DNA from 3 places in the Alteromonas sp. S015 genome. Region 3 is predicted to be linked to each of the others. Evidence: predicted binding sites of a transcription regulator. Region 3 holds the regulator's gene; each other region holds the start of a gene.
What was found. Region 3 encodes MetJ, which represses methionine synthesis genes. Its sites were predicted from a motif close to TAGACGTCTAGACGTCTA; they were not measured.
Positions count from the first base shown of each region.

Region 1 (4,354 bases), on a different contig from region 3:
AAGAATACCCATACCCAACGATAGAGAGAAAAAGGCTTGAGATAACGCACCGTTCACCACTTCGGCAGTGATTTTTGAAAAATCGGGAACGATATAGAACTCAACACCAGCCATCGCGTTTTCGCGGGTTAGTACAAAGATAACGAGACCAATGAGCATCACAAAAAGCGCAGGCATTAGCAGCTTAGCCGCTTTTTCTATCCCTTCTTTTACGCCGCCTTGAAGGATGAGGTAAACCACACCAACAACGGCAGCCATATAAACAAAGATGGCTTCTGAATTAATAAACAGCCCAAAGGTTTCTGGATTCGCTAGCTTGTCTAGATTTCCGCTTACTGCTTCGAACAAATAGCCGAAAAGCCAAACGGTAATAACCATGTAAAAAACGGCTATCATGAACGGCGTGGCAATAGCCAGCCACCCCGCGATCTTCCATTTCTTTTCATTCCCACTAATCTCGCTATATGCGCCTAGCGGGTCTTTTTTAGCATGGCGACCTACTGACATTTCCGCCAGCATGACCGGTAAACAAATGGCAAAAACAAAAATAGCGTACATTAAAAGAAATGCACCACCGCCGTTTTTAGCTGCACCGACAGGGAAACCTACCAAATTACCTATGCCTACCGCAGAACCTGCAGCAGCCAAAATAAAACCTATGCGCGATCCGAATTGTTCTCTGGCCCCGCTCATATCCCTTCCTCTTGTTGAGTTATTGTTATAGCAGTTCGGTGTATCACCTTGTGATGCACAAGCACGTCGTATACCCACAATTTACACTTGTTGTCAGTACTTACTGCTCTTAAGAACCGAGCCGAGCGAACTGGTATTATTTATTATCAGGATGGCGTTTGTTGTTATGACTCACGTGTGGCGTCAACGCGTTGTATTGCTACCTCTATGGGCTTATCAATACGCTGCACCATTCCCAAAAGTAGCATGGTAACAGCAGTGAAATAAAAAGTCTTGATGTTGAACTTGCTGAAATGATGTTAGACCGTATCACCAAGTTACCACTTCGCCATTCCAGTCGATAAAATGACAAGCTTGGTCTCGATTAAGCGCCGAAAGGTGGTGAATAAGCTGTTTAGCGGTAAACTCAGACGTGAACAGTTTCTTGGCGGCGACGTTCTTTTGAAAAGGCTTAGAAAGCCCCGTATCAACCGTCCCGGGGTGATAACAAACAAGCATTACGTCTTTCAATCTGCGCTTGTATTCTACCGACGCCGTTTTAACAAACATATTGAGCGCCGCTTTCGACGCACGGTAGCCGTACCAACCGCCAAGTCCATTATCTGAAATACTGCCTACTTTCGCACTTAAGCAAACAAGGGTTGAGCCTTCTTTACTCATAATATTCACCAAGTGCTTAAGCCACAGTGCGGGAATGATACTGTTTGTCGAAAAATAAGCGGCTAAGGCTTGCTCGCTGACATCTTCTAAACGTTTCTCAGGATGAATGCCCTCACTTTCGCGGTGTAAAAAGCCTGTTGTGATCACTACTGTGGTTAACATAACCTGCTGTTCAGACAGCTGCTCAACAAATTCGCTTATGTGCCTGTCGTCCTGTTCGGCCAGCTGATGATAGGTAACATTCCCAGAATGACTGGTGTCAGATACAGGGGCGCGACTAACTGCGAACACCCTAGCACCTTCACTGCTATATTGCTCAACAAGCGCAGACGCAATACCGCCCGACGCGCCTACTATAAGGACGTTATTTGTCATTGACTTCTCCTGGTATGCAGCGATCGCACTGGCGTTTTTTACCTGTTAACAGATATGAAATGGTGTACCTATGCTTTGCGAATACATTGTAGAAAGCATCGGCCACGTGACGAATAACAGGCCAGCGAAGCGGTGCATATAGCCAACCCATGCCAACAGCTTTCCATGCTTCATGGGTGACATCAAGGCCGGTTATTAGCGTTCCGTCTTCACGAAGTCCATGGATTCTCGCGTTAAGCGCGTGCCAGTTCATGGTTGGATATCGGCTTGAAAAATCATGGCTCTGAATATCTACCAAGGTCAATTTGTTATGCTTATCTCTTTTTCTTAAATGACGCATTTCAGCAATACATAACGGACAATAACCGTCATAAAAAATAATCACGACTGAATACCTCTGCCAAATCTTGAACGCACTGAAACGCATTGGTGTATATAGCGAAATGCGTCAAGAGAAACTATTAATAACTTAGGTTAAATCCTTTTACCTAACTCGCACGTTATTCTTATTTAATATTCGTTTATACGATAAAAAAACACGCTTGGATGACTTGTGTTGTTGCCTACACGCACCCACACTACTGTCAAAGATTAAGAGAGGTTTTACTATGGCAAATTTACAAGTCGCCACCTTAGCAGGCGGATGCTTTTGGTGTATCGAATCTGCGTTTAACAGCGTTGAGGGCGTGGAAAAAGCAATTTCTGGCTATGCTGGGGGTGAAAAAGCCGACCCAACCTATGAAGAGGTGTGCACGGGCAATACTGGCCATGCTGAGGTGGTACAGGTAACGTTTGATGCCGATAGCATTAGCTACCGCGAGATATTAGAAATTTTCTTTGCGCTACATAATCCTACGCAGCTTAACAGGCAGGGCAACGACGTGGGCACACAGTATCGCAGCGCGGTCTTCTATCACAACGAAGTACAAAAAGCTGAAGCAGAAAAAATTATCGCAGAAATCACAGAAGAAGAGATTTGGCCCGATCCCGTAGTGACTGAAATAGTAGCAGTAAATAACTACTACGACGCCGAAGACTACCACCAAGATTACTTCAAAAATAATCCACAGAACCAGTATTGCTCTATGGTCGTGGCGCCTAAGCTTGCGAAGTTCAAAAAAACCTTCGCTTCTCGACTTCGCAGCGACGCATAAATAAAACAGCGATATTAAGCGCGCTATCAATAGTGTTAGCCAACAATAAAAAGGGTTGCTTAAAAGCAACCCTTCTGTTTTTCAATCTAATTTATTATTCAAACCAAACGCTGTTAATTTCTAGTGGAAATAATAAAGGCGCTAAGTCTTCATAACGCTTCTTATGCGCTTCACACGTCGCGTTTTTAAGGTAGTTTTTCTCCCAAGGATCGTTGATGATCCACAAGGTGTTTTCAATGGTCACTAATCCTTCCATCGACGAATTATCCATTGTGTACTGTTCACAATTCTGGTCGCTGGAAACGTCGAATGTAATTGGGATACGCTTTGTTGGCTTACTGCCACTCACATCAATGACCCACAGTTCATTGTCGTTTCTTGCCGCACCAAACAAATAGGATGCGCCCGTTGAATGAGTATATATCGCCAGCCCATTAATAGGGTGACTACCAGAAGTAAACGCAGGAAGTCGAAGGTTAGGCTCGCTCACTGTGGCAAAGTTGCTTGATGAGAAAAAGCCTTCATCAACAGACAATGTAAAAATTCGCGGCTGTCCTGCCTTATCTTTCTCTAGCGCCAGATATAACGTGCCGTCTTCAGCCATCGTCAACCCTTCTATGCCATCGTTAGGGAAATTACCTACTTCGAACTCTTGCGGAAACTGAAGAGGGCGTACATCCGACATTTCAACCGAACCATTATCTTTTCGCGTCAATTTTACCAACAAGGTGGGGTAATCTGTTGATCCTGTTTCCTCGTATTTGGTTTCACAGCGAGGGCTTAGCGCACCTGTGCGGGTGGCATCTTCGGTAACTGTGTAAATTACATTGCTGTCTCTGGGGTCAACGGCTAACGCTTCTAAATCAGGTTGCTCACTTAAATAGTTATAAAAGCAGCTTCGGCGTACAGTATTGGAAAACGAGAAGCGTTCGCTCGATGCGTTCAGTGTTGCGGTTTCTGGTGAAATGCTATGAAGTTTCAACTGCTGAGTGGTATCTGCGCTAGCATCTGCGATAGTAACAAGCTGACCGTCTAGCACCACCAACCCTGAGGTTTGAGGGTCAAACATCACGTTGCCTTTTTCATCAAGGATCCATTTACCCACGGTGACTTCTGTTAAGTCTTGAGGTTCAGGAGTAATGACAACGCCTTTGGGCTCACTGCAGGCGCTTATGAGTAAACAGGTTAACACAGCACAGGTTACATGTTTTAGCATGGTGTGAAGTCCTCTCTCCGTTCATTAAGACGAGAGCAAAAGGTAAAACTGAAAAAATTGTAAGGGAGTATATCGAGCATACCGTTTATTCACAAAAAAGAGTAAGGTTATACGATAGACATCCGGTTTGCTGATTACATATATGATTTGGCAACGTTAAGTAGTCTTGCTGTCATCATGGTTTCAATGAACGTGCAGCATATTTGTACCATTGATGAGTTAACACGCTTGTGTGTATTAATATTGACGAAAATTA
Region 1 covers NZ_JAZETO010000011.1:34,088-38,441, forward strand. The annotation lists gene V7R42_RS18300 (sodium-dependent transporter) at 1-693, opposite strand, end outside; gene V7R42_RS18305 (SDR family NAD(P)-dependent oxidoreductase) at 1,003-1,728, opposite strand; gene V7R42_RS18310 (thiol-disulfide oxidoreductase DCC family protein) at 1,718-2,113, opposite strand; gene msrA (peptide-methionine (S)-S-oxide reductase MsrA) at 2,337-2,882, shown strand; gene V7R42_RS18320 (hypothetical protein) at 2,977-4,098, opposite strand.
Region 1: a site for MetJ is predicted at 2,243-2,260, ahead of msrA (peptide-methionine (S)-S-oxide reductase MsrA). Genes of this name have one in related genera too.

Region 2 (4,354 bases), on a different contig from region 3:
AATGCTTACTTTGCATTTTCCATCTTCAATACTACCGATATAACGAAGTACTTTACCTTCCGCTTTAGCTGCCTCAACTTTTTCATTCATAGCAGCATCTAGCTCTGGAAGCTGGCGCATAAATTCATCTATTGAACAGTCTTCAGCAAAGTCTTTCGGCAGTACAGACTCAATTTCAATGTCAGATAGCTCCAACGCTAAATCAGCTTCACGGGCCATAATAAGCAACTTACGGGCTACGTCCATACCGCTTAGATCGTCGCGAGGGTCTGGCTCTGTAAAACCATTGTCTTTGGCCGTTTGTGTCGCTTGTGACAAACTCATGCCCTCTTCAAGCTTACCGAATACGTAAGACAAGCTGCCTGAAAGAATACCTTCGAAACGATGAAGCACATCACCTGCGCTGAATAGTTTTTGTAGGTTGTCGATAACAGGGAGGCCCGCGCCTACTGTTGTCTCATATAGATATTGGCGGTTCGTAGTAAGTGCAGTCTTACGCAACTTGCGGTAATAAGACATAGCGCTGGTATTCGCCTTTTTATTAGGCGTTACTACGTGGAAGCCGCTTTCCATCATATCTACGTATTGCTGTGCAATCGCTTCATGGCTTGTACAGTCAACAATAACCGGATTTACCAAGCTGGTATCGTTTGCGAACTGATGCAGGCGCTCCACACTTAAGCCTTCACTTGCAGAGTCCAGGGCCGCTTTCCAATCCCCGCTTAAATCAATACCTTGGCTGTTTAACAGCAATTTACGGCTATTTGCAATACCGTAAACGCGCAGCTGAATATTGCGTTTTAAAAGTGCTGGCTGTTGTTTTTCAATTTGACCTAGCAGTTCGGTTCCCACATTGCCACACCCTACTAGGAATACGTCGATGGTATGGCGGTCAGAGAAAAAATTCTGGTGAATAACCTTAACCGCTTTCTTAGCACGCTTACTTTCAATTACTGTTGAAATGGAGCGCTCTGAAGAGCCCTGAGCAATCGCTACATTGTTTACTCGCGCTTGGGCCAGTGAGTTAAAGAAACGCGCTGCCAACCCTTTGGTTTGACGCATACCGTCACCTACCAACGTAACAATGGCGAGGTCATGACGCACTTCGATAGGATCAAGCAATTGGTTTTGAAGCTCTAGTGCAAACGCATCTTCAAGGAGCGTTAACGCTCGGCTGGCGTCTTTGCTTTGAATACAGAAACTGATTGAGTATTCTGAAGAAGATTGGGTAATAAGGCTTATTGAAATATTCGCGTTTGACATGACTTCGAACACACGGCTTGCCATGCCAACCATACCTTTAAGGCCAGGGCCTGCGACGTTAAACATGGTAACGTTATCAAGCTGTGAAATACCTTTAACCGACGTCCACACTTCGCTTTTTTCATTGCTAATTAGCGTACCAGGCGCGGCCGGATTTAACGTATTTCTGATCAAACACGGAATGTGGTGCTGTGCAATTGGACCGATCGTTTTCGGGTGAAGCACCTTCGCACCGAAATATGACAGCTCCATCGCTTCTTGATAGGTAAGCTTATCAAGCAGTACTGCGCCTTCCACTTGGTTAGGATCAGCGTTGTAGACGCCGTCTACGTCTGTCCAAATTTCACAACAGCTTGCGTCGATACACGCCGCTAAAATGGCCGCTGAATAGTCTGAGCCGTTGCGCCCAAGCGTGACTTTTTCGCCAGCTTCGTTAACGGCAACGAATCCAGGCATAACCAAAAACTCACTACCATCGGTAGGCACGTCTGAAAAACGGGCTTTACTTAGCGATACGTCGGCAATGCTATCTAGGTAGTCACCCTCGGCAAGCACATATTTAACTGGGTCAATAATGCGATTATTTATGCCTTTAGCCGATAGCATAGCGCTAAAGAGTGTCACTGAGATGTACTCACCAATGCTAAGAATACCGGCAGCAATATTATCAGGCGCAACACCAAGCAGCTTTATACCTTCAAGATGCTGTTTTAATACTGATAGGTGACCATTAATGAACTCTACCACGTTTGCATGTGCAAATCCGTCGAGTTCTTCGTTTAGCTTATTGGCGATGCCGGTAACCGTGTCGTTTAACTTATTGAATAACGGCTGGAAATCTTCACCCGCGGCTGCTTGTTCACACAATAGTGAAAGCGCGTTAGTCACCCCTTTTGGGGCTGATAATACAACCGCAGCACCTTCGGTTTGGTGGGTTGCCGTGCTAATTTCCATTACGCGCATGTATCGCGATGCATCGGCAAGAGAAGAACCCCCAAACTTTAAGACTTTCATATGCTGCTCCTTAAGGTTACGCATGCTAAAACGTGTGTAAAAAAAAGCCCGCTCTGTGTTAGGCGGGCTTTCGTTGTCTTTTGCTTACTTGCACTAGCCAGCGACCGCCCTATTTGAGGTGGTAATCAGCATGATGGTGGTGCGAGTAACTAGAATCTTTTTCATACAAACAATTTGCCGTATAGACGTCTATAAGTCAACCGCAGTTTTCACCATACTGTATTGCAAAAAGTGAAACACTCTCAGATTAATATTTCTCTTTAAGGTACAAATGGTAATTTCTGCTACCAAATGTTGCATTTGGAAATGTTTAGGCCTCTAGCGTTTTATGTAAATGCTCAATATTCTTAGAGACTAAGCGCCTAAGCTCGCCTTTAGAAATGGCGCGGTTACGCTGGTTTTAACTGTAGCCACTTCCTTTGGGCTGCCTTCAGCAACGATTTTTCCTCCCTCATCACCCGCGCCTGGCCCCATATCAATAACGTGGTCGCAAACCCCAGCCACCTGCATATTGTGCTCAACCATCACCACCGTATTCCCCGCTTCGACTAACGTGGTTAAATGCTGCATAAGTAGCGAAGTGTCTGAAAGGTGTAAACCTGTTGTAGGTTCATCGAGCACGTAAAGGGTATTAGCGTTTTGAGCGCGTTTAAGTTCTGATGCTAATTTAATGCGCTGCGCCTCGCCGCCTGATAATTCGGTGGCACTTTGCCCAAGTGTTAGATAGCCAAGCCCAACGTTCATTAGCGTTTGAAGCCCCCGCGTAATGACTTGATTACTACTAAATACAGTAAGCGCTTCTTCAACCGTAAGCGATAATACGTCAGCGATAGAATGGTCGTTGTAACCAACTTCTAGTACGTTATCGTTAAAACGCTGTCCGTTACAAACTGTACAGGGGGAATAAACACTCGGCATAAACAGTAGTTCTACCGATACCACCCCCACCCCTTCGCAGTGTGGGCAACGCCCTTTTGCCACGTTAAACGAAAAGTGGCCTGCATCGTAGCCTCGGGCTTTTGCTTCTTCGGTTGAAGCAAATAAACTTCTGATTTGGTCAAATATACCAGTATAGGTTGCCAATGTTGAACGGGGTGTCCTGCCGATGGGAGACTGATCTACCACTACTATACGGCTCAACTCTTCAAGCCCGCTTTCAATGCGGCCTTGCTGCGGCTCACTTTCATGCGAAAAAGCGTCTTGAGCGAGAAGTGAATTGGCGTCAGTAAGCAGTTCTTTCGTTTCTCTTGTTTCTTGCGCTCGCTTCCCTTCTTTCTCGGCCGAGCTTAAACCACCTTTGACTAACTCAACTAATGCTTGGCTAATTAAACTCGACTTTCCAGAGCCGGAAACGCCAGTGACACAGGTCATTACACCAAGTGGAATATCAATATCAACATTGCTGACATTATTTCTGGACACGTCTTTTAAACGCAATACCCCTGATGATTTACGTTTTATACGCTGGCTTAGGGCTTTATTGTTAAAAACATAGTCTGCCGTTGGGGAGTTTTTTATGCTTGCTAGTTTGTTAACCGGCCCACTATAAACAAGCTCACCGCCATTCACTCCAGCCCTCGGCCCTACGTCTACGACCCAGTTAGCCCCTTTGATGACGTAAGGATTGTGCTCGACAACGAGCAGTGAATTGCCCGTATCGGTAATATTGTGAAGCGCGTGAATAAGCCCTTCTACATCGCGAGGGTGAAGACCGGATGAGGGTTCATCCATCATAAAGACAACGCCAAATAAGTTTGATTTAAGCTGAGTCGCCAGACGCAATCGCTGTAGTTCACCTACTGAGATACTTGTTGTACTTCTATCTAACGAAAGGTAATGAAGCCCAAGCGCTATTATGGGCTTCACTCTTTCGACAATGTCGCCCGTAATATTGCATATCACCTGACCACGCTCTGAAGTATCGCCGTTGACTGACTTTCTTAACGCCTGAAGCTTTTCGTGAACTTGCTGTAGTGGCAGCCTTGAAAATTCAATAATATCTAAGCCATCAACTTTCACTGCAAGCGCACTTTGCTTAAGCTTTTTTCCACGGCAAACCGGACATGCTTCAACAGAT
Region 2 covers NZ_JAZETO010000004.1:179,159-183,512, forward strand. The annotation lists gene thrA (bifunctional aspartate kinase/homoserine dehydrogenase I) at 1-2,277, opposite strand, end outside; gene V7R42_RS09475 (excinuclease ABC subunit UvrA) at 2,632-4,354, opposite strand, start outside.
Region 2: a site for MetJ is predicted at 2,452-2,469, ahead of thrA (bifunctional aspartate kinase/homoserine dehydrogenase I). Genes of this name have one in related genera too.

Region 3 (4,354 bases):
TACGGCCTTATTATGTGAGGTAACCCAATGAAACAAGATATCCACCCAAAATACGAAGAAATCACAGCAACTTGCTCATGTGGTAACGTAATGAACATCCGCTCTACGCTTGGTAAAGACATCAACCTAGACGTATGTTCTTCATGCCACCCTTTCTACACTGGTAAGCAACGTAACGTTGATACTGGTGGTCGTGTTGATCGCTTCAAGAAGCGTTTCGGTGCGTTGGGCAAAAAGTAAGCCTGATATCGAGCTCGAAAAAAGCGCCTTTATGGCGCTTTTTTATTGCTTAAAATTCACGCTTCACACAAACAAGGTAAACCAAACAGCGCTTTAACGCCGATATTCTGCATAAAACCACTATTTCGCCAATGTAGCTAACTTTTGTAACTAGCTTTGCGACATTCAGCTTCACGTGAAATCAGTGAAGGTTTTTAATGTTGGATAAATGCCTGTCCCAATTGCCGCCACTGACTTTTTTACATTGTTCTTCGCTATCAAAATAAATACCAACGGGTGCTGACTTAATTGACGCCAAAGCAATATTCACTTGGCTTATAAAGTCTATATCCCAATCATTAGTTAACGCCCGCTGCTTTTCCTGCTCTGTATTAAACACGGCAATTACCTGCGGCGCTCTCCAATGCCCTACGTGAGTTAGCCAAACAAATCCACTATTGTCAGATTTTACGCTTTCGCACACATCGGTTAGCACGGTTATTAGTTTTCTTTCTGTCATATCCTCGCCTTCTGCGCAATTTTGAGTGGCTTTCACAGGATTTTATCAGAAATATTGGATGGAGAATTAACGAAGTCACTCCCTGCGTTCTATTTTCCTGAGTTGGGTTTATGTCCAGTACATTTACGAGAACGTAGACCCTTTAGATACCTTTGTTTTCACCTCCTCACAATAGACATACGGAATGATCCAACAAGTCAAAATAAATAGCATGAATGGCAATTATAGCACCATTTTACTGGTCTAATTAGTATGCCTAACCTACATTGGTATATGAGAATTCTGATCAGATATGTACACAGTGATTGGCTGTGTTAGAGTTGCAAACGACACTTTGATAGTGAGCATTGATTCTGTGAATAATGCATTACTTTCAAGACGTGTAGCGCTTTTTGGGTACAGACTTTATGTGTAAACCTGAGGCTTGTACCCATTCAGGTATGTGAGCAAAATCAGTAAAGGTTAACGCCTAGTCTGCTTTTTTCTACATGCCACCTTAGGGCCTGTTGATGATTGCTAAACAATAAAGATCTACAAGCCCTAGTGCTAACAACTAATTATAATCACTTTTGTCATTACTTGATTGTAACGCGCTTACGTTTATCTACCTATAACTATAACGACAATAAAATAGCTACAGAGCGTGAACGAAAACACCGATGAACCCTACATCTAAGGATACCTTTTTACATGTCAGATTTTAGACAACGCGCACTCGACTATCATGCCAAACCCACACCTGGAAAAATCCGCGTAGAGTTATCTAAACCAGCCGATAGCGTCGACGACCTTGCTCTTGCCTATAGTCCGGGCGTTGCCGAGCCGGTCAGAGAAATCGCCGAAGATGCAGATAATGCCTATAAGTATACGGGTAAGGGTAACTTGGTTGCCGTTATCAGTAATGGAACCGCGATTTTAGGATTGGGTAATTTGGGCCCACTGGCATCGAAACCCGTTATGGAAGGCAAAGCGCTTCTATTTAAACGCTTTGCTGGTCTTGATGCCATTGATATTGAAGTCAAGCATCGTACCACCGAAGAGTTCATTAATACCGTGGCAAATATCGCCGACACCTTTGGCGGTATTAACTTAGAAGACATCAAAGCACCAGAGTGTTTTGAAATTGAACAAGAGCTCATAAAGCGCTGTAAAATTCCTGTATTTCATGATGACCAACACGGTACTGCTATTGTAACAGCAGCGGGCATGCTCAATGCCTTGGAAATTCAGGGTAAAAATATAGAAAACGCTAAAATAGTATGTATGGGTGCTGGCGCGGCGGCGGTTGCCTGTATGGAATTACTGATCAAATGCGGTGCCCAGCGCGAGCGTATTTATATGCTAGACAGGAAAGGCGTTATCCATACACGTCGCGAAGACTTAACTGAGCACAAAAAGTTATTTGCTAACAACACTGACAAACGCACACTTGAAGATGTGATGGAAGGTGCGGATATCTTTGTTGGTGTGTCTGGACCGGATGTTTTACCACCAGAAACACTGGCCTTGATGGCTGAAAACCCGATTGTATTTGCATGTTCTAACCCAGACCCTGAGATAAAGCCTGAACTTGCTCACGAAGTACGTAAAGATCTTATTATGGCTACCGGACGTTCGGACTACCCTAACCAGGTAAACAACGTACTGTGTTTCCCGTTTATTTTCCGTGGCGCACTAGATGTTCGTGCAACGGCCATCAACGATGAAATGAAAGTAGCGGCAGTAGAAGCCCTTCGTGCTATCACGAAAGAACCTGTACCAGAAGAAGTATTAGCTGCAAGTAAAAGTGACAGCCTGACATTTGGTAAGGAATACATTATTCCTAAACCTATGGATCCGCGTTTATGCGAGCGTATTGCTACCGCCGTATCTAAGGCTGCGATTGAATCTGGCGTTGCACGCGTGCCTGAAAGTCCAGAAGAATAGAGTTCTGGTGCACAAGGCTAAAAATGGTTGGGTTATGCTCAACCTTTATTTGCTAAAACGTGCGCTTAAAGAATACAGGTACATAAAAAACGGCCCTGTATTGTAGGTTATCAACTAGCAGTACCTTACAACTGCTAACTTACAAAACAGGGCCGTTTTCATTTGAATGCTAAATTTTAGTCGTCTTCCGACACGTCGTTTTCAAAGCTTGGGTCAATGCCCATTTCTTCCATAATGCGCCTGGCTTCAGCAGGCACGCGATTTGGGTTGTCTTTACGTAAGTCATCATCGTTAGGCAATGGTTGACCGGTAAACGCATGTAAAAATGCTTCACACAACAGTTCCGAATTAGTAGCGTGACGCAAATTATTGATTTGGCGGCGAGTACGCTCATCAGTAAGTGCTTTAAGCACATTAATTGGTATAGAGACAGTGACTTTCTTTACCTGCTCGCTTTTTTTGCCATGCTCTGCGTAGGGGTGAATATATTTACCGTTCCATTCTGCCATTATACTAACTCGGTCTACTCTTTTTTATGTTATGAAGAGAAATTCTAAACAAGTTCACGAAAAGGTCAATTGAGCAGTGTAAACCTCTTGACGTCTAGACATATATTCTTTAATTTAGACGTCTAAACGTCTATAAGAATACATTTTTGAGAGAATAAGCCATGGTTTCTTACGCACAAGGTATCGATGCATTGAACCAGTCCCTGTCGGAACTGCGTGACATTGATGTATCTTTTGAATTCTTTCCACCCCAAACGGAAGCCATGGAAAAGACTTTGTGGAAATCCGTCGAGCGTCTAGCACCTCTAAAACCAAGCTACATGTCAGTAACATATGGCGCGAATAGCGGTGAACGTGACAGAACCCACGACGTAGTTAAGCGCATTCAGCAGCAGACCGGTGTCGCAGCGGTGCCTCACTTGACCTGTGTTGATGCTAGCCGTGATGAACTAAAGCAAATTGCAAAAGACTACTGGGACTCAGGCATTCGTCGTATTGTTGCACTTCGTGGCGATTTACCGGCAGGAGTAGAAAAAACAGAGATGTATGCCTCTGATCTTGTTGCCTTGTTAAAAGACGTTGCCGATTTTGATATTTCTGTTGCTGCATACCCAGAGAAGCACCCTGAAGCGCCAAATGCACAGTTTGATTTGCTAAATTTAAAGCGCAAAGCAGAAGCCGGTGCCACAGAAGCGATAACCCAGTTCTTTTTCGATACGAGTGTTTTCCTTCGATTTAGAGACCGCGCTGCTGCAGCTGGTGTCGACTTAGATATCGTTCCAGGTATATTGCCGGTAACCAACTACCAAACACTTGTGAAATTTGCGGGGTTCACTAATGTTCATGTACCGGGATGGTTGCACAAAATGTTCGACGGCCTTGATGCCGACGACCAAGCCACCCGTAATTTAATAGGCGCTAACATTGCTATGGACCAAGTTAAAGTACTAGCTAAAGAAGGGGTAAAACACTTCCATTTCTATACCTTAAACCGCAGTGAATTAAGCTACGCCATCTGCCACATGCTGGGCGTGCGTTCGGGCGTTTAATAGATAACGGCAACCAAAAGCCCGCTAACGTTTTTAAATGAAGTACTCCTCAAAAGGCGCGGTCAATGCGCCTTTGTTGTTCAAAGCCTGCATTAAACTTTGCCACCAAGGCCGCCCGCAGTTACCATCAG
Region 3 covers NZ_JAZETO010000010.1:107,326-111,679, forward strand. The annotation lists gene rpmE (50S ribosomal protein L31) at 28-240, shown strand; gene V7R42_RS17845 (hypothetical protein) at 422-739, opposite strand; gene V7R42_RS17850 (malic enzyme-like NAD(P)-binding protein) at 1,430-2,665, shown strand; gene metJ (met regulon transcriptional regulator MetJ) at 2,842-3,174, opposite strand; gene metF (methylenetetrahydrofolate reductase) at 3,336-4,223, shown strand.